Regions from separate parts of the Arthrospira sp. PCC 8006 genome, predicted to be linked through region 2. Evidence: riboswitches for the same ligand, from Rfam matches in the RefSeq annotation. Region 2 holds a riboswitch; each other region holds the start of a gene.
What was found. Region 2 has a riboswitch for cobalamin ahead of B9T16_RS00520 (energy-coupling factor ABC transporter permease). Riboswitches for the same ligand answer to the same signal wherever they lie in the genome.
Positions count from the first base shown of each region.

Region 1: linked by a shared signal. The riboswitch ahead of cobW (cobalamin biosynthesis protein CobW) and the one ahead of B9T16_RS00520 (energy-coupling factor ABC transporter permease) in region 2 are both predicted to bind cobalamin.
Region 3: linked by a shared signal. The riboswitch ahead of cobG (precorrin-3B synthase) and the one ahead of B9T16_RS00520 (energy-coupling factor ABC transporter permease) in region 2 are both predicted to bind cobalamin.

Region 1 covers NZ_PKGG01000010.1:42,305-52,244, forward strand. The annotation lists gene B9T16_RS03280 (heavy metal translocating P-type ATPase) at 1-1,513, opposite strand, end outside; gene B9T16_RS03285 (HMA2 domain-containing protein) at 1,510-2,121, opposite strand; gene B9T16_RS03290 (ferritin-like domain-containing protein) at 2,187-2,678, opposite strand; gene B9T16_RS03295 (FeoC-like transcriptional regulator) at 2,708-2,926, opposite strand; gene feoB (Fe(2+) transporter permease subunit FeoB) at 3,092-5,449, opposite strand; gene B9T16_RS03305 (ferrous iron transport protein A) at 5,477-6,145, opposite strand; gene B9T16_RS03310 (chlorophyll a/b-binding protein) at 6,358-6,567, shown strand; gene B9T16_RS03315 (hypothetical protein) at 6,617-6,859, shown strand; cobalamin riboswitch at 6,967-7,113, shown strand; gene cobW (cobalamin biosynthesis protein CobW) at 7,256-8,308, shown strand; gene B9T16_RS03325 (DpnII family type II restriction endonuclease) at 8,678-9,724, shown strand; gene dcm (DNA (cytosine-5-)-methyltransferase) at 9,711-9,940, shown strand, end outside.
Region 2 covers NZ_PKGG01000002.1:18,361-28,300, reverse strand. The annotation lists gene B9T16_RS00550 (DUF3153 domain-containing protein) at 1-483, opposite strand, end outside; gene B9T16_RS00545 (carbohydrate ABC transporter permease) at 575-1,390, opposite strand; gene B9T16_RS00540 (aldehyde oxygenase (deformylating)) at 1,866-2,561, shown strand; gene B9T16_RS00535 (long-chain acyl-[acyl-carrier-protein] reductase) at 3,321-4,340, shown strand; gene B9T16_RS00530 (argininosuccinate synthase) at 4,815-6,017, opposite strand; gene B9T16_RS00525 (glycosyltransferase family 2 protein) at 6,139-7,065, shown strand; cobalamin riboswitch at 7,109-7,270, shown strand; gene B9T16_RS00520 (energy-coupling factor ABC transporter permease) at 7,290-8,045, shown strand; gene B9T16_RS00515 (energy-coupling factor ABC transporter substrate-binding protein) at 8,057-8,365, shown strand; gene cbiQ (cobalt ECF transporter T component CbiQ) at 8,366-9,169, shown strand; gene B9T16_RS00505 (energy-coupling factor ABC transporter ATP-binding protein) at 9,153-9,940, shown strand, end outside.
Region 3 covers NZ_PKGG01000034.1:22,304-32,243, forward strand. The annotation lists gene cobJ (precorrin-3B C(17)-methyltransferase) at 1-798, opposite strand, end outside; gene cobI (precorrin-2 C(20)-methyltransferase) at 830-1,534, opposite strand; gene B9T16_RS07875 (precorrin-8X methylmutase) at 1,531-2,160, opposite strand; gene cobG (precorrin-3B synthase) at 2,186-3,634, opposite strand; adenosylcobalamin (AdoCbl) riboswitch at 3,605-3,746, opposite strand; gene B9T16_RS07885 (bifunctional cobalt-precorrin-7 (C(5))-methyltransferase/cobalt-precorrin-6B (C(15))-methyltransferase) at 3,773-4,999, shown strand; gene B9T16_RS07890 (cobalt-precorrin-6A reductase) at 5,012-5,767, opposite strand; gene hemL (glutamate-1-semialdehyde 2,1-aminomutase) at 5,885-7,183, opposite strand; gene hisE (phosphoribosyl-ATP diphosphatase) at 7,281-7,883, shown strand; gene B9T16_RS07905 (hypothetical protein) at 7,880-8,140, shown strand; gene B9T16_RS07910 (response regulator) at 8,162-8,581, opposite strand; gene B9T16_RS07915 (transglutaminase N-terminal domain-containing protein) at 8,812-9,657, opposite strand; gene B9T16_RS07920 (alpha-E domain-containing protein) at 9,770-9,940, opposite strand, start outside.

The DNA of each region.
Region 1 (9,940 bases), on a different contig from region 2:
AACGTTGACTTCCCACCAATACCTGATGGCCTTCAATTTCGGCTCGTACTCCCAAGCCCAAATCATAGAACCATTCTCCCCGTGGGGGAATAGTAATGTCAAGTTGAGCAGCATAATTAACGATCGCCTCTGCAACGGGGTGATTAAGCCTCATTTCCGCCGCCGCCGCCAGTTTTAGCAGTTCGGTTTCTGACATTCCTCCGGGAATAGTCCGCACCGCAGCGATCGCAATTTCACCCTCGGTCAGAGTTCCGGTTTTATCAAAAACCACGGTATCAACTTCGGCGAGTTGTTCCAAAGTCCGACCACTGCGAACCAAGATACCATGGCGGGTTGTATGATTTAATGCACCCCAAAAAGCCGTAGGTATTGACACTCTAATTCCGGTAACAAAATCGAGGGTAAGAATAGCGGCAGCCCTGGCAGAATCTCGGCTAGTCACTAATACAATACCCGCCAATAGTAGAGACGGCCAGATTAACCTATCTGCTACTTTTTCGGCATAGTTAGCCATGCGGGTATCATAGACGGGAGCCTTTTGTAATAATTCTATACTCAAAGCTGCCCTAGTTTGGGAACCGACGCGATCGGCTTGTAAATAAAGCTGTCCTGAACGCACCAAAGTAGAAGCTAAAACGGATTCTCCCACCCGTTTAACTAATGGCATTGCTTCCCCAGTTAAACCCTGTTCATCAATAACGGCTTCCCCTTTTAAAACAGTACCATCTACGGGGATTTGTTCCCCCGGATAAACCACGACCTTATCCCCCACCTGAAGGCGATCGCTTGGGATTTGTTTAGGGGGTAAATCATCCACCACCACCCATGCAAACCTACCAATAGCATCCATCAAACTCGCCGTGCGTACCTCCGTCGCCCGCGCCGTTTTTTCCCGAATTACATCCCCCAATTCATGCAGTAAAATCACCATAGCCGGGGTAACTAACTTACCCTGAGTCGCGCTTAAACTCAGGGCGAGAAAATCCAGACAATCAATATTCAACCGTCGCTGATTAATCAAGCTATTAAAAGCCCGTTTAGCCACAGGAAAAGCCGCTAGAATAAACGCTATTCTCGCCACGGGTCGCAATCGTGTTAATTGCGGAAACCGACTTAAAACCGCCAACGCCGTCGCTATAATTGGCAGCCTCAGACTCGACTCGGTTTCCTCTAAATCCCCTGATTCTTCCGGGGTTTTCGGCTCATTATTAACCCTAAAATTTGGCTTATCATAAAACTCTTGATTTGTCAAGTCTTTGACTGCATTAATCACCAAATTTGATAAGTCAACCGCCGCCAATTGATTAGGGACATACTGAACCACCATACAGGCGGCTACCCGGTTAATCCGCACAGAGGTAATACCGGAGTGTTTTTCTAAAAGTGGCTGAATTTCAGTAGCTAATTGAGGATGTTTAGCTAATAGGGGAAGCCGAAACCGAGTCCGTCCAGCCACCTGATGAATAACCTGGCATTCTTGATTAGATAATGATGGTGATATTGCAGTGGTCATGATGTTGCTTCAGAATCATCGGGGACGGAATTTTCATCTGGTTTAGCAGTAGTTTCAGCAATTTCTAGGATACTAACTAAATACATACCTAATTCCAATTCTGAAACCCCAGCCGGGTCATATTGAATAATCAAAGATGCAGCCGTCCGGTTAATGCGTACCGATTTAACTCGCTGTTCATCAGACAAAAGTTTTTCTAACCGTTTCGCATAGAGAACATCAGTCATTAAACGGGGAATACGCAGCCGAAGCCGTCCGGGTATAGAATGGACAATGGTATAATCTTCGGTTTGAGTTGTGGTAGCTGTCGGACTATTATCTTGATGGTTGTTAGGACTTTCAGCTTGAGTCGAATTAGTAGCCGGAGAGTTAGCCTTAGCCTCCTGTTTTAATTGTCTAACTAATTGACGAATAATTGCTGCCATTAACAGGTTAACCATCAAGGCTTGCGCGCCCCGTAGCCGCAGGCGACTGGTAACTAATAAACCCGCCAACACAGGTAAAATCGTCACCACTTCCTCATAGTCTTCTAACCACCGACCTATTTGGGGAAGAATATCGGGATTTTCTACGGTTTTAACTTCTGTAGATAATGCTGAATCAGTCATCGTCAATTTACCTTATTTTTAGGAGAGTATACCATGGAAATTTACCAACCATATAACTAGGATAACTATTGACAACCTCTGCGGTGTCGATGTCGGTGTCCACCATCACAGTTTTTGTGGTTAGATATGGCTATAGTTTGACTACCTCTGCTGACACAACGTTTAAAGGCGGGTAAATGGTTTTCTTGGGATGCACGTTGCAAATTTAAGAACACATTTTGTACATCCCAGTAGTTTGATGTGTCTTTCAATAACCTTTGATACATTTCCCCATTTTCAATTTCGGCTTTAACTCCTTGTTCGCAGGCTTCTTCTACCGAGTTGGGGGGAATTATACGAGTTTCCCAGTCATCCTCTGGTATGGGAATATTATACCTGATAAACAGTGGCATTAATGCCTGTATATGCCGTTTTTCAGCTTCGATAATATTCACAAAAGGTTTAATCGGTCCGAATTTTTGGATAATTAACCGATAGGTTGCACAGGCTTTATATTCATCCTGTATGGCTTCACATAAAGCCTGTTTAAGGTCATCAAATTCTGGATTATTTGACATCTTGATTAACTCCTGATTCACTCATTAAATTAGGGAGATATCCATTCGTAAAACTCGATCGCTTCTGGGGGGCAACTATGACAGCCTCCGCAGGCTTTACCTTCCACCTTACAAACCCGCCCTTTTCTAATTAATTTTCCCAGCATTAATCGCAGGGTTTCCGCATCAATTTTCATTTGATGTTCTAATTCTGCCAAAGAAACGCGACCATGATTTCTGAGATGATTTTGCAGTTGTTGAAGTAGCATAATTTACCACCGTATAAAGCTGCGATCGCTAGTCTCTATTTTATCATGAATATACCTGTTAACACGGAGAAACAGAATTTTCACAAATCTTTGAGACTAGCTACCACAAAAAAGGCTAATAGCAACAGGTGAGATAACCTGCTTTTTTGGCAAGTGCAACCCCGACTACAAACGGGGAGAATGGCGACGGTTACTAACAGCTTTGAGACTGACTAAAGTAGCACCCATGACAATACAAAGTCCCATCAATAAACCCAAAGCCTCTCCGGTATTTTGTGATAAATTCATGGCCTGATAGTAGAAACTAGCAACCCAGTAGGCTAGTCCAGTAGTCCAAAGCGCCACAAACACCGTCCAACCCAGATTAGTTTCCCGGTAAACAGCGGCAATTGCAGACACACAGGGGAAATAAAGCAACACAAATAACAGGAAAGCAAAAGCGGCGCTAGAACTACGAAACCGTTGAGACATTTGACCAAAGGTGCTATAACTAACCTGCTGTGCTGTGGCGGCTTCTTCCTGATTATCAGTGCTTTCCATAATACTTAAACCAACCGGATCAAGTATTTGATTACCTAAATCAGCTAAGTTAGCGGGAATACTAGCAAAGGCTTCGGCCATACCTCCCCAAAAACTAAATTCTTCTTCTGCTTCTTCCTCGGAGTCGGCAGCGGATGCTTGATCAGCCCCTAATTGCTTATAAAGGGCATCCATACTACCAACCATGACCTCTTTGGCAAATACTCCGGTAAATAAGCCGACAGTAGCCGGCCAATTATCTTGAGTGATTCCCATGGGGCTAAAAACTGGGGTAATTGTGCGACTAACGGCACTCAAAAGAGAATCCTGGCTATCTTGTTTCCCGAAAGAACCATCGGTTCCGACAGAGTTTAATAAACCCAGAATTAACACGACAATCACAATCATTTTCCCGGCGCGGGTGATAAAGGCTTTTAACCTTTCCCAAGCGCGGATTAATACACCTTTGGGGGTGGGAATATGATAGGGGGGTAATTCCATGACAAAGGGGGCAGATTGACCGCGTAAGAGGGTATGCTTCATGACTAACCCGGTGAACACGGCGGCTAAAATGCCGATGATGTAAAGTAAGAAAACGATATTTTGTCCGTTTCTGGGGAAAAATGCTGCTACAAATAGGGCATAAACTGGTAGGCGCGCCCCACAGGACATAAAGGGATTCATTAAGACGGTCATTAGGCGATCGCGAGGATTTTCTAAGGTCCTGGTTGCCATAATACCGGGAATATTGCAGCCAAAACCGACCATCATGGGCACAAAAGATTTACCCGGAAGCCCCATAAACCGCATAAACCGATCCATAACAAAGGCGGCGCGGGCGAGATAGCCAGAGTCTTCTAAGATGGCTAGACAGATAAACATTAAGCCAATTTGGGGGATAAATGTAGCGGTGGTTTGGATACCGCCGCCAACTCCTTCGGCGAGAGTGCCGATTAACCAACCAGGGGCGTTAATTTGCTCAAGACCATGAGCCATGCCATCTACAAATACGGTACCAAAGGCGATCTCAAAAAAGTCGATAAATGCGCCGCCAAAGTTAATGGAAATCAGGAACATCAGGTACATGACTACCAAGAAAATGGGCATACCCCAGGCGCGACTGAGGATGACCTGATCAATGCGATCGGAAACGTGCTGTTGTACTACATCCGATCGCTGTGTGATACCCTGTAACATCTGATGAATCCAGCTATAGCGAGCATCAGCAATCAATAGGTCGATATCTTCTCCCAGGGTTTGGTGTATGCGGTGACGGTGGGTGGCAATTTGCTTAACGACATCTTGATTAACCAAACTTTGGCGATCGTCATATTGCAATAAACTGAGACTTTGCCAACGATGGTCTGGGGGTAAGTAGTTATATTGTTGGGCTACCGATTCGGTAATTTCACTTAGGGCGGCTTCGATAACGGCTGGATAGGCGACTTTGGCTTGGGGGCGGTCTGCCAAATGTATGGCATCTCGGACAATTTCCCGCAGTTGTTCTACCCCTCGCCCGGAACTAGCACTCATGGGAATTACGGGACAGCCTAAGCGATCGCCTAATTGTTGGGCATCAATGGTAATTTGCCGCTGCTTGGCTATATCTATCATATTCAGGGCGATCGCGATCGGTAAACCCATTTCCAGTAGTTGGGTGGTTAGATACAGATTTCGCTCTAGGTTGGACGCATCTACGATATTGATAATTAGGGTGGCTTCACCCGATAGTAAATAGTCTCGCGCTACCTGTTCATCTAATCCTGTGCTGGCATCTTCCACGTCCAGAGAGTAAACCCCTGGTAGGTCAATGACTTTGATGGTCTGGTTTTGATAACGATAGCTTCCCTCTTTCCGTTCTACGGTAACTCCGGGCCAGTTACCTACCCGCTGATTACTACCAGTTAAAGCGTTAAATAGGGTCGTTTTCCCACAGTTAGGGTTCCCCACCAAAGCAATACAGGACACCGCCGCCTTGTTATCGGTTTGGCGGTTCACTTCCATAGACTGACTCACAATTTTGTTCCTCGTTTAGGATGGGTCGATTAATGCCACCTGGAGGGCATCTGCTTCGTCTTTGCGTAAACTCAGGTTAAATCCCCTGACCTCAATTTGGGTCGGGTCTCCTAAAGGGGCGTGGCGTTTGACTGTAAATTCCACCCCTGGAGTTAATCCCATGGCTAATAATTTCCGTTTGTAGCTACCCGCACCAGAGTCATAACCAACCACCCGCAACCGAGAACCGATCGCCGCATGGCGCAACTGCACAACATTAGTTTTATTCATTGATGAGAGTTTCCTTTTGGACTGGGTGAGGTTTTCTGTGGCGACCTGAATATTCTCAGCCATATCTGCCCCCAGTCCTAAGCGATGGTCGCCTAGGGCGATAATCACTGATCCACTGGTTGTGGAACTAATGACATTTAATTCTACACCGGGCATTAACCCCATTCCCATTAGACGGGTATTGCCTCCGGCACAGTTGAGAGCAACTATATATAAGCGATCGCCTACCTTCGCCTCCGACAAAGCAAAGGCTCCCGGAGTTGATGGTTTGCCCACTACAACCAATGATTCTGGTGATTCACTTATGGTGCGATCGTGACCAGTGTTGTCTTTGAGGTAAGTAAATCCTGACCAGCTTGATCCACCATCAAAGCAGTTCACGGATACATCGGCACAGTAGTTATCATTGTCCATAATCTATTGGCTCTTGTTGAGCTAATTGAGAATTAATTTTAATTAATACCATATAACTAGGTTAAAAATCCCATTGTTAATAAATTTTTAACAACCCCCCCGCCCCAAAAAAATAATAATTATACCACACAAATTTATTTTGTCAACTACTTGCAATATTTGTTTGTAGTGTGTTACATTTGTTTACAAGAAGTCAAAGAGGCAAAAATATTATGGTTCGTGGACAAATTATGGAAGAAGGTGGACGCGCAAACGTTTATGCGATCGAACCCCAAGTATATGTAGAGGAAGCGCAACAATTCGGTTTCAACAAACACGCAGAGAAACTCAACGGACGACTAGCTATGATCGGGTTTGTATCCGCCCTAGCCTTAGAAGTATTAACCGGACATGGTTTAATCGGCTGGTTAACTAGCCTGTAAAACCCAGATTTTCTCAGCCTATAATTTCAGTAGCATTTCGGAGAATTGTATGAAAACAGATTTTAACTTTCCTAACCAATACATGATGGGACCCGTAATCTTTCGACCGGACTTTAACAGTCCCTCAGAAGTGATTACCGCTAACCAAGCCTGGTCTTTATTCTTCACAGGTGGTCAGGAAGATAAAGCCCTTGGCTATAATGCAGAATACGGAAGATTTTTTACAAATTTACTGATGGCGATCGCCGTTAGCGGCGCTATTGGGGCTTTGATTTTCACTAACTTAGCCTAAGTCATCAAATTTACCTATCTCTCCCTAGTCACTAATAACAAACCGTCCCTGTTTAGAAATAAGCAGGGACTTTTTTTAGTTTTTCCCCGAATTAGCCCAACCTGTGATAAGATATTCTCGATATCGGTTCTAAGGGAAATCAGCCCTTAGAGGAAACGGGGAAAGTCCGGTGTAAGTCCGGCGCTGTCCCGCAACTGTGATGGGACTCTGTTGGTCTCTCAGTCAGAATGCCCGCCGATAAGTAACCTATTGTTGATTCATCTGCGAGGTATAGATGATGGTTTATTTAGTATTTTCACAATCTAAATATCATAGCGATCGCCCATCTAAACCCTAAGAAAATCTCAACATTATATAGATAGCCAATCGCTATAATTTCGGAGGAGTCAAAAAACCGTGCATAAAATTCCTGTAACCATCATCACCGGATTTTTAGGGGCTGGAAAAACCACCCTAATCCGCCATTTACTACAAAATAACCAAGGTCGTCGTATCGCGGTATTAGTCAATGAATTTGGCGAAGTAGGTATTGATGGCGAAATCCTCAAATCTTGCCAAGTGTGTGACGAAGAAGAAACGGAAACTAATATCATCGAATTAGCCAATGGTTGTCTGTGTTGCACCGTCCAGGAAGAGTTTTTGCCCACTATGCAAGAACTACTTAAACGCCAGGATACGATTGATTCGATATTAATAGAAACCTCTGGTTTAGCTTTACCCAAGCCACTGGTGCAAGCGTTCCGATGGCCGGAAATTCGCACTAAAGCCACTGTGGATGGTGTGATTACGGTAGTTGATAGTGAAGCCTTAGCTAATGGTCAACTGGTGGGAGATTTAGAGGCTTTAGAACAGCAGCGCCAAGCGGATGAAACCTTGGAACATGAAACACCAATTGAGGAGTTATTTGAGGATCAGTTAGCCTGTGCTGATTTGGTACTTTTGACGAAAGGCGATCGCATTGATGAAGACTCTCAGCAGCGGGTTCACCAATGGCTAAAACAGGAGTTAACCCCAGGAGTGCAGATGGTTTCCTGTCAGCAAGGTAAAATTTCCGCTGACATATTATTAGGCTTTAATGCAGCCGTAGAAGACCATCTCGACAGTCGCCCTAGTCACCATGACCAGGAAGAGGAACACGAACACGATGATGATATCAATGCTGTGCATTTAGTCTTAGATCCGGTTGGGGACTCGGCTAGTTTAGTCAATCAATTAAAGGCGATCGCCCAGCAGTTTGAAATTTACCGGATTAAAGGTTTTGTAGCCGTCGCCAATAAACCAATGCGGATGGTAGTTCAAGGAGTCGGAAACCGATTTGAGACCTTCTTCGATCGCCCCTGGAAAACCGACGAACCTCGCCAAACTCAACTGGTGTTTATTGGTCGTAGTCTTAATCAACAACAAATAGCCGCTTCTTTGGAATCAGAAACCATGGCGTTAAACGGGTAGAATTTGAGAGATTTTAGCGATACTTTCTAACATCTCCCCAACCAACCCGGTTTTTTTTCCAGAAGCCGGGTTTCTAATTCCCCACGATACCTTAAAAAAAGAAACCGGGTCAAAAAAGGGTTGACAACGAGTCTGCCAGCGCTATATGTTAAGGTTTACAGTTTGCAGCGCCGCCAAAACAGCCCCAATATAATCATACTTTACCCCACTTTCCGTCTCGTCTCCATCCCACCTTATCTTAATAGCATATTGCGTCCCCTGGGTATTCCCCAATTTAGTTTAGCCTCTAAGACCTGGTAGATTTACCTTGGGATGCCCAAATTTAGTCAAGGCTTCACAAATCCTGATAGGAAAACTGTTTAATCATCTATGGTTCAAAAACGAACAATTGAGGAATTGCATCAGTCAGCATCTTTATTCTGGCCAGAGTTTTTGGTTCAACAACAACTCAAACAGAGTATTATCCCGGTGTTGATTGAAACCCAACAGCAGTTTCTCTCAATTCTTGCCTTGGAATTAGAAAATCCCCTAGATATCTTTACCGCTTTAGAAATATCAAAGCTCTCCGCTAATTTATTTCTCAAACACCTTCTAATTTTAGCAGATTTTGGAGGGGAAAAACTACAACGTTTAAATCAAGAGTTTCATTTATTGTTCCCCGATGGACAATTAGAGTATGTTTGGAACAATACTCAATTTTGTTATCGTTTTCAGGCGTTACCCATATCAGGAATATTATCAAACCAAAAACTCAACATTTCCAGCCAGAAATCGCTGTTAAAAAAACACGCTTTGTCTGAAGTATATAAAGATATTATTGTTGTCATACTGTTTGCTGGAGATTCAACAAATACTAAAATTTCTGGCATTTTTAAGACTTGGGGATGTCAAATTGGAGAATTAATGGGTAAGTACGATGAACTTTCCGAGTTTATAAGCCAGCGTTATATTTATCTAAGCCGTATTACTGCAGGAGCTAAAAGTAATGATTTAGGTCAGCTTTTGCAACGTCATATATATAAATATTTATCCAAAAAGTTAAATCACAAGGATATTGATATCAACCTCAATTCTACCATTCCTGGAGTCAGCCATAAGCAAATCGGAAAAAGAGAAACCAACTTTGATATCGTCCTGAATAAAGGTGAAAAATATATAGCAATTGAAATTAGCTTTCAGGAAACCACAAATAGCACAATTGAGCGGAAAGCGGGTCAAGCAAAATCAATATTTGAGCAGATTGATGGCTTGGGTAACAAGATTATTTATATCATTGATGGAGTCGGTAACTTCCAACGCCAATCTGCTCTGAATACTATTGATGAGTATAGCCACTTGCTTTTGGTATTTTCTGAGTCAGAACTGAATTACTTAAACCACTTTATTCTCGACTTTATAGAAAATGAAAACTGTTAAATTTATAGATTTATTCGCCGGAATTGGGGGATTGCGACTCGGCTTTGAACAGGCGGTTGACTCCTTCGGTTGCATCCCTGATTGTCTCCTCAGTAGTGAAATTGATAGGGATGCTAGACAGGTTTATCAAGCCAACTTTTCCGAAACTCCCCAAGGGGATATTAAGACCATTTCCTCCCTTCCCCCTCATCATATTTTGCTGGCTGGATTTCCTTG
Region 2 (9,940 bases):
AATAACGTTATCCTCGCTGGCTACTAGGGCTAGGGATGTTAGGTCTAATTCTAGGTTAATCCGATTACGCAGAGCAAATATTAAGTTATTTTGCTTTAAGCGCAAATCTGAGGCAAATTGTGGTAGTTGCCCTTCTGTAGCCGGAAGCGATCGGCTAGAGGGGGGAGTGATGGGGTTAAAAAAGGCGCTAAATTTTTTCTGTAAATCTGCCCCATTGTAAAAGGGGATAGTAACTTCAATCTCCTGATTGGACAATTGTTTAGCTTTACCGTTGAGAAGTTTGGCGCGACGACGTAGACTCGGAAGCCACTCATCTAAAGCGTCTGACCCTAAGTTAGTCACTTCTTCGGCTAACCGGATATGCTGGACAATTTTGCCGTGGGTCTGATCAGAAAATTCAATCCCTATATCGGAGTGAACACATCCCCCCAGCATCAGGGAAACTAAACCCATGATGATCAGAACTCGCAATCGTTTCAACATCCGTATTTGCCTCACCAGAACATCGGCTGCTCATCTGTTTCTCCTCTTCTCATCAAACCCGATCGCCAAACCATTGTCAATTGCTGAGGGGTTAATTTTTAATTCCTGTGGTAGCAATGCCTCGGATGAACTGTCGCTGACCCAACAGGAATAAGATCACCACGGGGACAGTGGCAATAACTACGGCGGCCATTAGTAGTTGCCAACTGCTGGTAAACTGTTCCTGAAATTCGGCTAAAGCTAGTTGTACGGTTCTTAACTCGGGTCGGGTGGTAAATACTAAGGGCTTGAATAAATCATTCCATTCGCCAATGAAGGTAAATAGAAACAGGGTTACCAGGGCGGGACGGGCTAGGGGTAGCATGATCTGGGTGAGAATTTGCCAGCGGTTGGCCCCGTCAATGGTGGCCGCTTCCTCTAAGGCTAAGGGAATGGTGATGAAATATTGGCGTAACAGAAAAATCCCGAAGCCATTGACGGCTGTGGGTAGGATTAAGGCCCAGTAGGAGTTGAGTAAATGACCCCATTTGAGGACGAGAAAAATGGGAACTACTAACAATTGAAAGGGAATTACCAAGGTCGCCAAGACTACTAAGACGATCGCCTGTCGGCCGCGAAATTTGAGTCGCGCTAGGGCATAACCCGCTAGGGCTGAGGTGATCACCTGAAAGGCGGTTACAGATAAGGCGACAAAGGTGGAATTAGCGAAGGCTAACAGAAAGCTACCCCGCTGCCATGCCTGTTGGTAGTTTGCCAGGGTAAGCTGAGAACTATCGGCGGCGCTAGGTTCTGATAGGGAGGTGAACACTACGATCACTAGGGGCAGCAGGACAATTCCCGCCCCCACCAGTAACAACAACAGGGTTAGCACCTGAAAAAAAGTATTCCAGTTTACAGATTTTTTCATAAAGTTGAGTTAAAGAGCGATCGAAAATTGGATTAAGATAAACTTATCAAAAATGCCATGATTATTAAGTTTAACTGGGTGTGTCAGGAACTAATCTTAGAAAATACGACAAAGTTGGTCAATTCCTGGAATAAATAGATAAAGTAAACTATAAAGATCCTAATGCTTGCTGATGCTAAAGGCCATTGAGTGAGTCAGATGCCATAATTCTGTATCTGGATTCTCAGTGTAATGGCCATTGATGGGGGAAGCAAGCCATAAAAATAGCAGAATTTTGACCCCCACTGTACGGTCAGGCAGATCGAAACAGGTTCTCGGACATGAGAGCAAAACGCTTGGGGAGATATCTACCTCTGGATATCTGGCTTTCGAGTTGGATGTGTAAGTGATATCACTGAACCAAGAATTCCACTGCTAATAAGGGTGGGAGCGTCAAAAACAGCTCATTTGTTTGTTACCAGGAGAAATTTAATTTATGCCACAGCTTGAAACAATTGCTGAACTAGACTTTCAGAACGAAACCTATAAAGATGCCTATAGCCGGATTAATGCGATCGTAATTGAAGGTGAGCAAGAAGCATCTGATAATTACATCAAACTGGGTGAAATGCTGCCGGAAGAACGGGAAGAGTTGATTCGTCTGTCGAAAATGGAAAAGCGTCACATGAAAGGGTTTCAGGCTTGTGGTCGCAACCTGGAAGTTAGCCCCGACATGGACTTTGGCCGTGAGTTCTTTGCTCAACTGCATGGTAACTTCCAAAAGGCGGCGGCTGAAGGTAAGTTGGTCACTTGTTTGCTGATCCAATCTTTAATTATTGAAAGTTTTGCGATCGCTGCTTACAACATCTATATCCCGGTGGCTGATCCCTTTGCTCGCAAAATTACCGAAGGCGTGGTTAAAGATGAGTACGAGCATCTGAACTTTGGCGAGGAGTGGCTGAAAGCTCACTTTGAAGAGTCCAAAGCTGAATTAGAAGAAGCTAACCGCCAAAACTTACCCCTGGTCTGGAAAATGCTTAACCAGGTGGAAAAAGATGCCAGTATCCTGGGAATGGAGAAAGAAGCCTTAATTGAGGACTTCATGATTGCCTATGGGGAAGCTCTGAGCAATATTGGTTTCACTACCCGCGATATTATGCGGATGTCTGCTTATGGCTTGGCAGGAGTTTAACTCAGTCAGGTTGAGATTTTGAACAAAAACGGTCGGTGCTGTCGGTGCTGTCGGTGAGCGCAGCCGAACCGCTGAACAGGTGGCGGTCTGCGATCGCCACGGTCTTAATCGTCATAGCCTGATCCTCTGAGCAACAAATCCCAGCCCTAGAGCGTTTAATCCACGCAACAGCTAAACGTCCTGTCGTGAAATACCCGTCCATCGATAGGATATTCTACAAGTTCCCTAGCTACTACCGCAGAGCGGCCATCAGCGCCATTGGGCAGGTCAGCATCAAAACTGGCTTACGATGGGTCTAGGATGGTGAAACGAGACTCAAAAAACTATGCTCTGGCTGTATTTTCCCATGGGAAGCGCTATAACTGCGACCTGAATGGAAGTCAAGATATTGCCGAGAGGAATGCTGAAGCTCACTCGCAGAAATGACGGTGAGGAGGGCTCGCGCAAATGTTCTGGAGGTTCGCCTAGAAGCTGGGCTTGTTTGTGTGATATTTGGACTCAGGCGAGTCCGGGATTACCATAAGACACTCCCACCTCGCGCCCTCGCAGGTGGGGAGGGCTTCATTCTGAATTGCTGGCACTATGGGCAGGTTGGTGATGAGATTAAGGATAAAGTCACAAGCCAACCTGCTCCTTTGCAGGTAAAATTAATTTCTATATCCGGCATCGACTCCCATATTTTTGCCGGGAGATCGGTAAATAGAATAGCCTCCCCCAAGAGGATGTTAACTAAAAATAACTAAATAACTCAATCGAATCATGTTTGGTCTCATCGGTCATCTTACCAGTTTGGAACACGCCCAGGTTGTGGCTCGGGATTTGGGTTATGCAGAATATGCTGATCAAGGTCTGGATTTTTGGTGCAGCGCACCACCCGTAATTGTTGAGGATCTTAAGGTAACAAGTATTACGGGTCAGGTAATTGAGGGTAGGTATGTAGAGTCTTGCTTCTTACCCGAAATGTTGGCTACTAACCGCATGAAAGCTGCTACTCGCAAAATTATTAATGCTATGGCTCATGCTCAAAAAAATGGCATTAATATTACGGCTTTGGGGGGGTTTTCTTCGATTATTTTGGAGAGATTTAATTTGGATCAACTGGGTAGAATTCGCAACATTAAGTTGGAGTTTGAGCGCTTCACTACCGGAAACACACACACGGCTTATATTATTTGCCGTCAAGTCGAACAAGCCGCACCGAAATTGGGAATAGATTTATCTAAGGCTACTGTGGCGGTTTGTGGTGCTACCGGAGATATTGGGAGTGCGGTTTGTCGGTGGCTAAATGGCAGACTTGATGTGGCTGAAATACTATTGATTGCTCGCGATCGCCAAAGACTCCAAAACCTCCAAGCTGAATTGGGACGGGGTAAAATTATGGCCTTAGATGAAGCATTACCCAAGGCTGATATTGTGGTTTGGGTCGCTAGTATGCCCCAGGGGGTGGAAATTGACCCGGAGGTTTTGAAAAAACCCTGTTTGTTGATTGATGGCGGCTATCCTAAAAATTTAGCCACGAAGGTGCAAAGCCCTGGTGTTCATGTCCTGTCTGGGGGCATTGTGGAACACGCTTTAGATATTGACTGGAAAATCATGAAAATTGTCAATATGAATGTTCCCGGTCGCCAGCTATTCGCCTGTTTTGCGGAATCTATGTTATTGGAGTTTGAGGCTATATATACCAATTTTTCTTGGGGCCGAAATCAAATCACTTTGGATAAAATGGATATGATTGGTCGGATGTCTATTAAACATGGTTTTAAGCCACTGATGTTATAATTCTTTCCCCCTCCTCACCCGCTCTTCTCAAACTCTGTTGACCTGGCAATTTCGGGTGAGGATCTGATTATTACTTGTGGCTTTTGGGGGGAATGCACAAAATATGGTTTTTGTCAAGGGTGATAAAAATAGTGGGGGCATTTTCGTCAAAAACTCGTGCATCGTGAATTTTATTTTTTGCTGGCAGAATAACTTTAACCGCGAGATAATCAGGGTTTCCGGCTGTATTTTTGCATATAGGCACAGTAAGCCCTTGGGTGCAATTTCTCCCAGCTTACCACAACCCCTATAATCTCGTCAACTTTTTGCGAGAAATTGGCAATAAAATTGTATTAATTCTTAACAATCTTTGGAAAAAAAAATATATTTGGTTGTATGAATTAGCAAAACTTATATAAAATTCGACAAGTAGGGGCAGGGGGTGGGGCAGTTCATTAACGGTAGAACCCGCCCCGATAGTTGAGAATTAAAGGGTTAATCTCTCATTTTTTCAGACCAAACGCGAGTGGGAAGACCCCAAACATAGATAAATCCTTCGGCGGCTTTGTGGTCAAATACATCTTCAGAGCCGTAAGTAGCCAGGTCAAGGCTGTAGAGGGATTTGTCAGACTTGCGGCCGACAATGTTGCAATTGCCTTTAAACAGTTTGACCCGTACAGTGCCGCTGACCCGTTCTTGAGTTTGTTTGATAAAGGCATCGATCGCACCTTTGAGGGGACTAAACCAGAGGCCATTATAGACAATTTGGCTATAGGTTTCCTCAATGGCGCGTTTATAGCGGGTGACATCAGAAGTGAGAACCAGACTTTCAAGATCTCGGTGAGCCTGAATGAGTACAACCATGGCAGGGGATTCGTAAACTTCCCGAGATTTAATGCCTACCAAACGATTCTCGATCATATCAATGCGTCCGATACCGTGGTTTCCGGCGATCGCATTTAAGCGAGAGATCAGGTCAACCCCGTTGAGTGCTTCCCCATTGAGGCTAACAGGAATGCCAGCTTGGAAGCCAATTTCTACATATTCGGGCTCGTCAGGAGTATCAGCGATCGCTTTAGTCATCCCATAAATATCCTCTGGGGGTTCAACCCAGGGATCTTCGAGTGGTCCAGCTTCGATCGCCATACCAAGCAAGTTGCGATCGAGACTGTAGGGGGAAGACTTTTTAACCGGGAAGGAAATGCCACATTTTTCCCCATAGGCGATCGTCTCTTCCCGACTCATACCCCATTCCCTAGCCGGAGCCAAAATCTTAATATTAGGGTTGAGAGCGCCGATAGACACATCAAAGCGGACCTGATCATTGCCTTTTCCCGTGCAACCGTGAGCGATCGCATCTGCTCCGTATTTTTCGGCAACTTCCACCAAAATCTGAGCAATCAAAGGACGTGCTAAAGCCGTAGCCAGGGGATAGCGATTCTCATACAAAGCATTGGCTTGAATAGCCGGAAAAGCAAACTCCTGGACAAATCGCTGTTGTACATCAATCACTAAAGACTCACTCGCGCCAGAGTCGAGGGCCTTTTGTTTCACTGGTCCTAGTTCATCACCTTGTCCCAAGTCAACCGCCACAGTAATTACTTCAGCTACCCCAAACTCGTTTTTGAGGTAAGGAATACAGACGGAGGTATCTACACCACCAGAGTAGGCAAGTACAGCTTTTTCAGCGCGACCCATAATCTACCAAAGCTCCTAGACAACAAACATTTCATTATCACCCCAATCGCCACGATTTAACAGTGAACGGGTAACAATTAGGTTATAGTTTCAGAGCATCGCCAACTGTCCCCCAAAATCTATGTTTTTTAGCGTTGTTATCCCCACCTATAACCGTTTACCGATTTTACAGAAGTGTCTGAGAGCATTAGAAAATCAAGCCTATAGCGCCGCCGTGACGGGTTTAGAGGTGGTGTTAGTCGATGACGGTTCCACTGATGGGACTGTGGAATGGTTGGCCACTCATCAGGGCGCATTTCCCCATCTTCGCATTTACCAGCAAGACCACCAGGGACCGGCGGCGGCGCGAAATTTGGGAGTTGAACAGGCTAGGGGAGAGATTATTGTTTTTATCGATAGTGATTTGGTGGTAACTGATAGCTTTCTGGAGGCTCACGCTAGGGCATTAATTGCCAACTCTCAAAAAAGCGATCGCATCTTTACCTATGGTCGAGTTGTCAATACCTGCAATTTTGAACATCCCACCACAGAACCCTATAAAATTACCGATTTTTCCGCCGCTTATTTTGCTACTGGAAATGTGGCGATCGCCCGCCATTGGTTAATCGAAGCCGGATTATTTGACCCTCAATTTCAGCTTTATGGTTGGGAAGACCTCYAACTAGGAGTTAGGCTCAAAAAATTAGGCTTAAAATTAATCAAATGCCCCGCCGCCGTCGGATATCATTGGCATCCACCCTTTAGCTTAGAACAAATACCCGCCCTAATTGAAAAGGAAAAACAAAGGGGCAGAATGGGGGTAGTTTTCTACCAAAAACATCCTACATGGTCAGTAAAAATGATGATTCAAATGACAATTTTGCATCGGATACTCTGGGGGATTTTATCCCTCAGAGGTCAACTTAATGAAAGGACAATGGCGCATTTTTTACAGTGGTTAATTAATCGTGGTCAGTCTCAATTAGCCTTAGAAATTTCTCGGATTTTTTTGAATTGGTATAATGTGCAAGCCGTACAACAATATTGGGCCAGCCGAGAGCATACTTAATTAAATATTTGCCAGCTTGGTTCACTATTGACCTACACATGGTATAATAACCAAAACTATAGGTTCTAGTGGGGAACAGCCACTAGGAGTAATGGGGAAAGTTCGGTGTAAATCCGGCACTGTCCCGCAACTGTAATCAGATTTAAGGCAAATTTTTCCACCCAATCTGTGAGTCAGGATGCCCGCCTATAGTTATTTCTCACTCACAAATCTGCGAGGTACAGATGAGCAAAAATCATCGAATGATACACCTAATCGCCATGATTGGGTTAACATTTTATTTGGTAATAGGTGCAGCCACTCCAGCTCAAGCAATGCACATTATGGAAGGTTTTTTACCTATTACCTGGGCGGTTTTTTGGTGGGTGTTAATCATCCCTTTCTGGGTAATTGGTTTACAAAAACTCACCAAAATCACCAAAAAAAACCCCGAATTAAAGCTATTAATTGCCCTAGCCGGAGCCTTTACTTTTGTCCTGTCAGCCCTGAAAATACCCTCAGTGACAGGGAGTTGTTCTCACCCCACCGGAACCGGATTAGGAGTTGTTTTATTCGGACCGTCAGTGATGACAGTTTTAGGCAGTTTAGTCCTACTTTTCCAAGCCGTATTACTCGCTCACGGCGGTTTAACTACCCTGGGAGCCAATGTATTTTCCATGGCAATTGTCGGCCCTTGGGTCGCCTATGGCATTTACCAACTATTCTGCCAATTTAACCAACAAAAACTAGGTATTTTCTTAGCAGCAGCCTTGGGAAGTTTAGCCACTTATTTAATTACCTCCATACAGTTAGCCGTAGCTTTTCCGGCTGCTTCTGGGGGGGTTATCGCTTCCTTTATCAAATTTGCGGGGATTTTTGCAGTCACTCAAATTCCCCTATCAATTAGTGAGGGACTATTAACGCTGGTAGTTTGGAATTGGCTAGAGTCCTACGCCTCAGAAGAACTGCAAACCTTGAAAATTGGGAAAGCTAATAGCTAAGTAAAATAATCATGACACCAACTTCTGATCAACCCGTCAAAAATCGCAATTTATGGATGATTTTAGCCGTCGTTATTTTATCCATAACGCCACTAATTTTTATCCGAGGAGATTATGAGGGAGCCGATGGACAAGCCGAAAATCTCATCGGCGAAATTCAACCCAATTATCAACCCTGGTTTGAACCTATCTTAGAAGTTCCCAGTGGCGAAATTGAGAGCCTGTTATTTGTTTCTCAAGCCGCCATTGGTGCGGGTATCGTGGGCTATGTGATTGGCTTATATAAAGGTCGTCAACAAGGCAAAAATCGCTCATCCTAAATGCACCATCAAATTGATGCGATCGCCTATACCAATCGGTTAAGGTATTTACCCTCTGAACATAAGTTAACCTTTGCCGCCACCCTGTTTTGTCTCAGTTTGGCGGCTCCCCCCCTCCTGCAAATATTGATCACCATTTGGGTGACAATTTGGGTTGTGATTTACGCTAAAATCCCCCTAGGAATTTATCTGAAATTGCAAGCCATCCCCTTTAGTTTTTGGTTAACTAGCATTCCCGCCTTACTATTGGGGGTGGTTAATTCAGCTAATCTCGAATTAATTAAAACTGATATTATCTGGGGATTTAACCTAGGGGATATCTTGATATATTTCAGTAATCAAGGAATGCAACAAGCTGGGTTTTTGCTAACTCGCTCCCTAGTGTTAACCTCCTGTATGTATTTTATTTTACTCACTACCCCCCTAGTGGAAATCATTAGAATTTTCCGTAAGATTGGCTGTCCGAGTTTAATCACAGAATTATTAATGTTAATGTATCGGTTTATTTTTATGTTAACTGAAACCGCTAGTCAATTATTAATCGCTCAACAGGTTCGCATCGGTTATGGTGACTGGAAAACTACCATTCGCAGTTTAGGAATTGTCACCAGTCAACTACTCCAACAAACCCTAGAAAATTATCGACAAATTTGTTTAGGATTAACCTCGCGGGGGTTTAACGGAGAGTTGCGGGTTTGGTCGGTTTCTCGCCACCAACCTAACCCTCGATATACCTGGGAAGGATGTTGTGGTTGTCTACTATTGTTGGTGAGTATTGGATGGTTTTATGTCCTCGGAATTTGAGTTACTAGAATTTGAGAATGTTCAGTATACTTACCCCGGTAGTCAGCAGCCAACCCTGGAAAATATCACTTGTCAATTTGGTAGATATCAGCGTTATGCTGTCATTGGACGTAATGGCTGCGGAAAAACTACCTTATTTCGATTAGCTAATGGGTTATATCGTCCCCAGTCAGGGGTGATTAGTTGGCGAGGTCAGCCGCTACAATATAAACGGCGATCGTTGAATCAATTGCGCCAAAATGTGGGTTTAGTATTCCAAAATCCTGAACAGCAGTTAGTAGCAACTACCGTGTCAGAGGATATTTCCTATGGCTTGTATAACTTGGGTTTATCTACCTCAGAAATTGCTCAAAGGGTGCGCCAAATTTTGGCTGAATTTGATTTAGTCAGTTTGGCGGATTTCCCGATTAATTATCTGAGTTTGGGGCAGAAAAAAAGGGTGTCAATTGCTGATATAATGGTGTTGCAGCCACAATTATTATTTTTGGATGAACCTACGGCTTATCTTGACTCTTATCAAGTTACTAACTTTCACTGCTTATTAAATCAGATTCAACAGCAAGGAACTACTCTAGTTATCGCTACTCATAATTTGGATTTTGTGGAAGCATGGGCGGATTGGGTTTTGGTACTTGATAGGGGAAAACTGGCTTGTCAAGGTACACCAAAAACCGTTTTTAGTCAAGGTCAAAAACTCCAAGATTTAGGTTTGGGGGTTCCTTTAGTGGTGGATTTAATCAATTGGTTACAAGCTGAGAATATGGCTTTATC
Region 3 (9,940 bases), on a different contig from region 2:
GCGGATAATTTCGGGTTTTCTTAAAAATTCAACTAGGTCTAAATAAGTTTTATAACCCACCCAATCACTGGCATTTTCTAAGACCTCACGCACTTGGGGGGAGAGCCAATAAAGGCTTCCGGGTCCCGTGCCAATTATGGCTAATTTACCAGTGATTTCGGGTGAACTCTCTAACTGATAAATTAAGCGATCGCCCCTAGTTTCAAAAGTATCTATATCTGGTTTATCTACAATTTCAATGGTCAATTTTCCCTGTTCAGAAAAGGGCAATTGACTATTTTCTAACCAGGGTGCATTCCCCAGCAATTTAACTTGTTCTCCCGCCAACAAATCGGAAATAAAGGTTTTGGCCTCATCAGGATTAATCAATTTATAACCCTTGGGGGGAGATAATAAAGCTGTTTTAAATCGAAGTTCTCCCGTTGTGGTAATAGCCGGAGAAACCTGCAAGAATTGGGCAATTTTACGCGCCAAATCATTAACCCCTTGTAAACCTCCTAAAAGTGGCACCACAGCGCTACCATCTTCAGCCACAGCTAAAACCGGAGGTTCCTGCCATTTATTGATTAATAATGGTGCGACAGTGCGAATTAAAATCCCCGCCGCACAAACCCCAATAATGGGGGTTCCCGTTTGGAAAAGTTCCCGCACCGTATCCCCAAAATTATCATAGGTTAAATCAGCCGACTGGGTGCGTTTGGGAGAACCATAGATAATCCCATGACCTAGGGCTTTTTGAATTTTCTTAGCCACATCAAGACTATTTTCGGTTAAAATAATAATGGCTGGTTGGTTCATAACTTAGGGATAATTCAGGGTTAATTATGGGTTATTTGGGCAGATTTTGACTAGGTACTAAAATTAAGGACCAGTAGGTAACTGAGTTATGGTCAACTTCTGTAATGGGGATAATTGCCTGATTTTTCCAAGTAGCGCGTTCAATATATAAAGCCCTTTGTAGTAGTCCTAAATCTTGCAATATTTGATAAACTTTAGCAAAATGCCGACCTAATTTCATAATGGCGGCTGCATCAGCTACGGAGAGGCGATCGCGTAATATATCCGCCTCTAATGTAGCCGGAAGAATCGTAAAGACATCATTGCGATAAGTTATCGGTACTCCCAACATAGCAGCACTTGCCATCACTGAAGAAATCCCCGGTATAACCTCAATTGCAAACCGCCCAGATAAGCGATTAAAAATGTACATAAACGTACCATAAAGCATCGGATCTCCCAGGCACAAAACCGCCACATCTCTGCCCTCGCTAAGATGTTCGGCAATTTTTTCCGCCCCAATATCATAATAAGGCTGTGACGATCGCTGCACACTAAAAGGTAGGGGGATAGGAATTTCAATCTGATCAGGAGAGATAAAATCGGCAACGATCGCCCTTGCTAAAACCTTGCCATTTTCCAAACTGGGATAAGCAATCACCGGGACAGTTGTTAAAATCCGATGTGCTTTTAAAGTTAGTAATTCCGGATCTCCCGGACCAATTCCCAACCCATAAAGTCGCCCTAATTTAGTCATAATTCATTTTCCTTTGCTAAAGCATTTACTGCCGCCGCTGCGATCGCACTACCACCGCGCCGCCCATGCAGTGTAATAAATGGAATTCCACGGCTATTAGATGCCAATTCAAGTTTCGACTCTGCCGCCCCGACAAAGCCGACCGGAAACCCTAAAATCAGTGCAGGTTTCACTAAACCATCATCCAACATTTCTAGCAGGTGAAAGAGGGCAGTCGGTGCATTACCAATTGCTACCACCGCCCCTTGTAAATTATCCCCCCATAACTCCAATGCCGCCGCCGACCGAGTATTATTAATCTGGCGGGCGATATCAGGAACATCTGGATGATTTAGGGTGCAAATAATCGGGTTATTTTTAGGTAAGCGTTTTTTGGTAATTCCCCTAGCCACCATCATAGCATCACAAAAGATAGGTTTTCCCTCCTGTAGTGCCTCCCGTCCGGCTTTAACCGCATCTTCTGAGGCGTTTAAATCTCCGACAATATCCGTCATTCCGCAGGCATGAATTAGCCTAACTGCGACATGGGATAAATCATCTGATAAGCCTTTAAAGTCCGTTTCATCCCGAATTATTCCAAAGGATTTCTGATATATTTGGTTGCCGTCACGAAGGTAGTCTATCATCAGCAAATTTCTAGGTAATTAGTTATTAATTTAATCCAGGATTTTGGCGCAAAAACTCAGCCAAAAATTTGGGTATTTCGGTAAACACTCCCTCAAAAATTTTGTGTTTTAAGGATTGTTGACCATCCCCGATATAAACTTGGTAGCCTTCCATAGTTTCGCCATTCTGATTAATTGTATGCCCTAAAAGGGTAATTTCTGCGGGACTAGGTTGAGCGCAAAATTTAGGGCAGCCGGTTACATGAATATTAATAGGAGTATCTAAATTTAATCGCTGGTGGAGATATTCTGCTAATTGGGCGGCGTGAGTTTGAGTGTCGGTAAGTGATGCGGCACAGCCAGGCTTACCACCACAAGCAGCGATCGCCACTTGATTTGACTCAATTTCCGCGAAGCCTAATAAGGATAGTTTCGGCAATAATTGGCTAATTTTATGATGGGGAATATTTGGCATTATAATTGTTTGCCAAGGGGTTAATCTTAACTCGGCATTACCAAAGGTTTCGGAAAGTTCGACTAATCCTAACCATTGTTGTGCATTAATTTGTCCTAGGTGTAATGATATCCCAATATAACACAATTCGGCGTTTTTTTGGGGATAAATTCCCAAATGATGATAGGGTTTGCTAGGGGTAGGTTCAGCGGATAATATCGGCAAGGGCTGGGTTAGTTGGCTGTTGACTTGCTGGATATATGTATCTAATCCTAGATTGTCAATTAGCTGTTTCATCCGAGGCTTTTTCCCGGTATCTAAGGGATTTTTTCGGACATACTCCCCATAGACATTAATAAGGGTAGCGACTACGGATAAACATTGTTCTGGCTTGATGACAAGTTGAGTATTATATAGCTTTTTATCTCCGGCGATCGCCAACTGAAAATCAATGCCATTATCCCCACCATTTACCGAGATAGCATTAAGTTGAATCTCATTATATCGATGTTCCCAAGCCACCGGAGAACGCATACCAATTCCCACTGTTCCCCCTCCATCAACTCCGATGCTAAACTTAGGACTAAGTTCGCCAATTAACGGGTGATTTTGAATCAGATCATCCAAGGCTTTAATCAGGGGACGAGTATCAACTAACTCCTGACTATCAATTCCCGCCGTCGGACTACCCATAACATTGCGTAGGTGGTCTATGGTGGGATTTTTAGCGGCTAAATCTAATTGTTGCAGCGTATCAAAAACTGCTAGACTTGGCGCTTTTTGCACTCCCCGAATTTGTAAATTAGCGCGATTAGTTACTTGTAGCTTGCCTCCCCACTCCGTTAATAAATGACCCAAAAATTTACCCTGTTTACTATTAATCAATCCTCCCGGAGTCCGAATGCGGATTAAAAAACCATCCTGGGCGTGGGTTCCATAAAATAGACCCGGACAAACATTTGCTTTAACTAACCAATTCATGGTGATTTTTTTCTCCATGCGACGCAGAGAATGAGCCGCAAAATTAGCTGATTTTGACAACTCATCAATAACTTGTAGTTGGCATTCTGACTCAGAAAATTGTATTACAGTTGCGGCACAGTGTCGGAATCTCACCGAACTTTCCCAACTACAAGCCCAAATACTATATCATGAATACTGGTATTTTAACTATAAATTATGGTGAGCAGGGATTTTTCCCATAAATGGTTATCAATTGTAGGAATTGGGGAAGATGGGTTAGAAGGGTTAAGCGCCACGGCGCGATCGCTTTTATCTATGGCTTCAGTAGTTGTCGGTGGTCAACGTCATTTAGCAATGTTACCCCCGGAGGATAACCGAGAAAAACTCCTCTGGACTTCTCCTATTGATGAGTCGATCGCAGAAATTATCCGCCGCCGTGGTCAACCCGTCTGTGTTTTAGCCAGTGGCGATCCGATGTGGTATGGTATTGGCGTTACCCTTACCCGTCACCTTCCCATTGAGGAAATTACTATCATTCCTTCTACTTCCACATTTAGCCTAATGTGTAGTCGTTTGGGTTGGTCTTTAACCCATGTGGAAACCCTGAGTTTATGTGGTCGTCCTGTAGCTTTATTAAATGGCGTAATTTATGGGGGTGCGCGTCTATTAATTTTAAGTGCAAATAGTCGCACTCCCGCCGCCGTGGCTGAACTCCTAACACATCAAGGATTTGGTGATAGTTTAATCGTCGTTTTGGAACATTTGGGAGGCAAAAAAGAGCGACAAATTTCCGGTTTCGCTTCCTCTTGGGATGTTGACGAAGTGGCTGATTTAAATGCGATCGCCGTGGAGTGTATTAGTTCTAATCCGGTTAAATTTTCCCCTCGTTTATCGGGACTTCCTGACAGCGCCTATGACCACGACGGACAGTTAACTAAACAGGAAGTGCGAGCGATTACCCTCAGCCGATTATCCCCCCTACCGGGACAACTTTTATGGGATGTCGGTGCAGGTTGTGGGTCCATTGGTATCGAGTGGATGAGAAGCGATCGCCGTTGTCAAAGTATAGCCATAGAAAAGCATCCCAGGCGCTTACAATATATTGCTGATAATGCCACAGCTTTAGGAACGCCTCACCTAAAAATTATAGCAGGAAAAGCACCGGAATCATTAATTAATTTACCTTCCCCGGATGCCATTTTTATTGGTGGTGGTATTACTACCCCATGTCTGTTAGAAACCTGTTGGGAAAAATTGCGATCGGGAGGTCGTCTAGTGGCTAATACCGTCACAGTAGAGAGTGAGTTAATTCTGTTAAAATGGCATCATCAATTAGGGGGGGAACTTACCAGAATTGGCATTGAAAGAACCGCAGCCATTGGCAGTTTTTTAGGCTGGAAACCCTTAGCTACTGTCACTCAATGGTCAGTGATTAAACCATAACTAAAATCCCCTTTATTGTTTCTGTAACCAAGCGATCGCCGACTCAATATCAGCCACCGTTTCCCCCATAGGAATGGGAGGACGTTGCACCATAACCACAGGTAATTTTAACTCTCGCGCCGCCACAATTTTGGCGTAGGTAGCATCACCGCCACTATTTTTACTAACAATTGCACCCAGTTGATATTCCCGCAAAATTGAGAGTTCATCTACCACCGAAAAAGGCCCCCGTTGTAACAATAATTCCCCCCTAGGTATAGGTAAATTAGGCTGAGGGGGGTCAATCATCCGCATTAAAAACCAGATATTTTTAACTTCAGCATAGGCGGAAAGTTCCTGACGACCAATAGTTAAAAATACCCGTTCAGCTAACCCTGGTAAAACCATAGTAGCCTGTGAGTGACTATCCACCTCAACCCAGTTATCGCCGGGGACTTTTTCCCAAGCCGGACGGACAACCATTAACCGTTTAATTCCACATTCATTAGCTGCTATAGCCCCATGATCAGAAATTTGTGCAGCAAAGGGGTGGGTAACATCAATTAAAATATCAATTGTTTGTTGTTTTAAGTAGTCGATTAAACCCTGAACACCGCCAAAACCCCCAATCCGAAAAGCCGCCGGGTCTTTCGGGGTAACTGGCTGTTGAGTGCGACCTGCAAAAGAAGCGATCGCCTCTATATTCGCCATAGTTTTCACCCGATTATATAGGGATGTCGCTTCCGCAGTTCCTCCCAAAATCAATAATTTTTTACAGTGATTAATCATCCCCATCAACAGGTTAACATTAGCCCCACACACCCCAGCCAAAACCAGGTTTTATATGAGACCTTCAGAGTTCACCAAAAATCCCATACAAACCCAGCTATTGACTGGCAGAATTATCTACAGACCAGATAAAACTTCCCGCGCCGCCACCAGAGTTTGATCAATATCTTCCTCAGTATGCACAAAAGAAGTAAAACCGGCTTCAAATTGGGAAGGAGCCAAATAAATACCCCGTTCTAACATACCTCGATGGAAGCGGCCAAACTTAGCCAAATCCGACTTTTTAGCATGATCATAATTATGAACAGGTCCCTCCGTAAAAAAGAACCCAAACATCGCGCTAATTTGCCCACCACAGGCCGCATGACCTGTTTCTTTAGCAATTTCCAATAAGCCATTACTCAGCTTTTTGGTAATTTGGTCGAGATATTCATAAGTCCCCGGCTTTTGCAATAATTCCAGAGTCTTAATTCCCGCCGTCATGGCTAGGGGATTTCCCGATAGAGTTCCAGCTTGGTACATGGGACCTGCTGGGGCGACCATAGCCATAATATCCTGACGACCGCCATAGGCTCCCACAGGTAAGCCACCACCGATAATTTTACCCAAAGTGGTTAAATCTGGGGTGACACCAAATTTTTCTTGAGCCCCACCGTAGGCGATGCGGAAGCCAGTCATCACCTCATCAAATACCAGTAAAGCGCCATTGTCCTCGGTCAGCATCCGCAAACCTTCCAGGAAACCCGCATCAGGAGGAATAAAGCCAGAGTTGCCTACAACGGCTTCTAGGATGATACCTGCGATTTGACCGGGATTTTCCGAAAATAGTTTTTTGACGGCTTCTAGGTCATTGTAGGGGGCGGTGAGAGTGTTTACAGTCACGTTTTTAGGTACACCGGGAGAATCGGGTAAGCCGAGAGTCGCCACACCCGATCCGGCTTTGACTAGGAACATATCCGCGTGGCCGTGGTAGCAGCCCTCAAATTTGATGATTTTTTCGCGACCCGTAAAGGCTCGCATTAGCCGCAGTACGGACATACAGGCTTCCGTACCCGAGTTAACAAATCTGACCATTTCGATGCTGGGAACGGCATCGATCACCATTTCTGCTAAAACGTTTTCTAGGGCACAGGGTGCGCCAAAACTGGTCCCTTTTTCGAGAGCCTCGTGGAGGGCGGCGATTACTTCTGGGTGAGCATGACCGCAAATAGCTGGCCCCCAAGTGCCAACATAGTCAATATATTGGTTCCCGTCAACGTCCCAAACATATGCTCCTTTGACGCGATCGAAAACTATGGGTTGACCGCCAACGGATTTAAATGCGCGTACTGGGGAGCTAACCCCCCCTGGCATGATTTTTTGGGCGGCGCTGAAGATTTCTTCAGATTTGGTTGTTTGTAATGGGGTGCTTACCACTTTAATCTCCTTATGGTTAGATGTTCCGATGCTTTAGTGCCAAATTTGCCAACGGTGAGGACACAAAATGATATTCTAAACAGTAGTGGTGTTTTTTATGACATTTATTGGAGTTATGGCAGCCGGGAAACCCCCAGAATTAGGGAATCTGATTGATATTGATAAAATTCGTTACGATGAGCAGGGCCTGGTAGCGATCGCCATTCAGGATATCTTAAATGGTGGCGTTTTGGCTTTGGGGTCAATGAACCGAGAGGCGCTACAGAAAACCCTGGTGACTCAACAACTGTGGTGGGTTCAACAGTCACAGGTTCAACTTTGGCATCCTGATATTATGCCCGAGTCCATTCGCTATGACCACCAAGGCAATTTTCTGGTGGCTGGGGTGGCTCATTCTCCCTCCCAGTTAAATGGCTCTGCTGGGCATACTTTGGCGGGTTTGTTTCAGGTAATTTGCGATCGCCGAGATCATCCTAATTCCCAGTCCTATACCTGTAAGTTATTTGCGGGGGGAGATAATAAGATTCTCAAGAAAATTGGGGAAGAGGCGGCGGAAGTAGTTATGGCTTGTAAGGATGATGAGCCGCAGGCGATCGCCTCAGAAGTAGCCGATTTATTTTATCATTCCCTCGTGGCTCTGGCTTATCATCAGGTGGATTTACGAAACGTTTATGAACAGTTAGAAGCACGTCGTCAATGAGTAAATTAACTCCGATTTCCTTAACGGTTCATTATATCAATGGGGAGTCCTACCAGTTTGAGTTTATGCCTCATCAAACCTTGCAGGGCAGCCCTATTAATCCTCTGCAACAGATTTTGGGTTCCCATGAAATTATTATAGAGCTAGAGGATCGTTTGTTAGTAATTCCTATGGAAAATATACAGGCGATCGAGATTTCTCCACCCCCTAGTATTTTACCTGATACCGCTATTCGTCATGCTGAACAGGTAGATTAATGACGTATTTTAAAACCTCTATCATTGTTCATTTTCGGCTAGGACATCCCCCGCAATTGTGGCTTTAATTTGGTTAATAAAGGCTTGATGATCGATAATGGGTTTGGGGATGTAACCATCAGCGCCACTTTGGGCCAGGAAATATTCGCGATCGCTTTCATCCCCTTGGGCTGTCACTAAAATCACTGGCAAACTAGCAGTTTCGGGATTAGCTTTTAGCATTTGGGTAATTTTAATACCATCAATGGGTTGACCCTCATAATAACTATTGTTGAGATAAATATCCATCAAAATCAGATCAGCTTGTTTAGAAGTTGCCATATTGATCACAGTTTCCACGTCCTCAGTATGACAGGCAAGCATCCCACCTTTACGGGTGATAATTCTTTGAAAGATCTGCCAATTAATCGGATTATCTTCAACTACTAAAATAGTTTTCATATTTTCACCCTCATTTGCAGAATTATAGTGAGTCAACATACAGGCTATATGATCAGGATATTCTGTTACACTGATTCTGTCGATCTGAATAAGCTCAGGATTTTCAGGTGATGACTATGGTATCTGATGCCCATTGAGAGGCGAAAAGGATGGAAAAGTTCGGGATAATTAAATTCCTTACCTAGTATAGCAGTGGTATCGGTTGTTGATGTGACTGCTAAAATACTTAATCAACAGAGTTTTTCAATGGATAAATCATATTTCATGTGAGAAGATGCCCCTCGCCCCCGAAAACTGCCGTTGATGGGACTAGCATATTCAGGAATGGCACTAGAAACCAGGGCGATATTGCGATCGCTTATAGCTAAATTTTGGGTGGGGTCATAACCGCGCCATCCTCCCCCCGGAAGATAAACCTCAGCCCAGGCGTGAAGATGGCGATCGCTATTATTGAGATCCCCTTCCTGATAGCCACTAACAAACCGAGTCGCCAAACCCATCGCCCGACAAGCCTCCATAAATAAAACCGTCAGATCTCGACAGGAACCCGCTTGCTGTCTCCAAGTAATTCCGGGGGGGAAAGCCGCCCCAGTTTCCCGAATAGTATAGCGACAAGTTCGATAAATCCGTTGATTTAAATCACTTAAAAACGTGAGAACTTCCCCCCGGGAACCATGCCAAATTTCCTGGGCTAATTGCACCGCCGCCGGGTCAACTCTCCCTTCTATATAAGGCTGTAAATGTCTTAAAATCGGTGCCGGATAATCGGCGATCGGCAATCTCATCGCCCAAGGTTCCAGCAAATAGTTAAAGGGGTTATTACAATAGGTTTCCACTTGGGAACTGACTTTAATCTTTAATTCTTTCGTGGGTTCATCAAACCACAATTTCAGGACATCATTACCATTTAGGTCAACAATTGCCGAAATTCCTTTCGGTTCGGGAACCACATCAATAGCAAAATTCTGTAGAGTCTGAAAGGCATCAGAACGGGGTCGTAAGCGGACGATATGGGGGGTTAATTCCACATACTTAGTATAGGTGTATATGGTGGTATGAACAATCTTATAAATCATCACTGTGTCAGGGGTATTTCAATTAGGAACAGGGCTGACGAGGTACAGCCCCACCCCACCCCCCAGTTAGTGGGAATAGGTGGGGAAGGAGAGAGGCATAATTATATCACTGTCAACTTACTTGACTTTGACTAGCTGTTTCCGGCATAGGTTCCAGGGCAAAAAATGTTTCAAACGTTTTCTCTTGAATCATATTAATCCGGGTTTGCAAATTATCGAGAAATTCATGTAATCCCCGATTCATAATCTCATCAATCATGATATAGTCCAACTCCGATCGCAA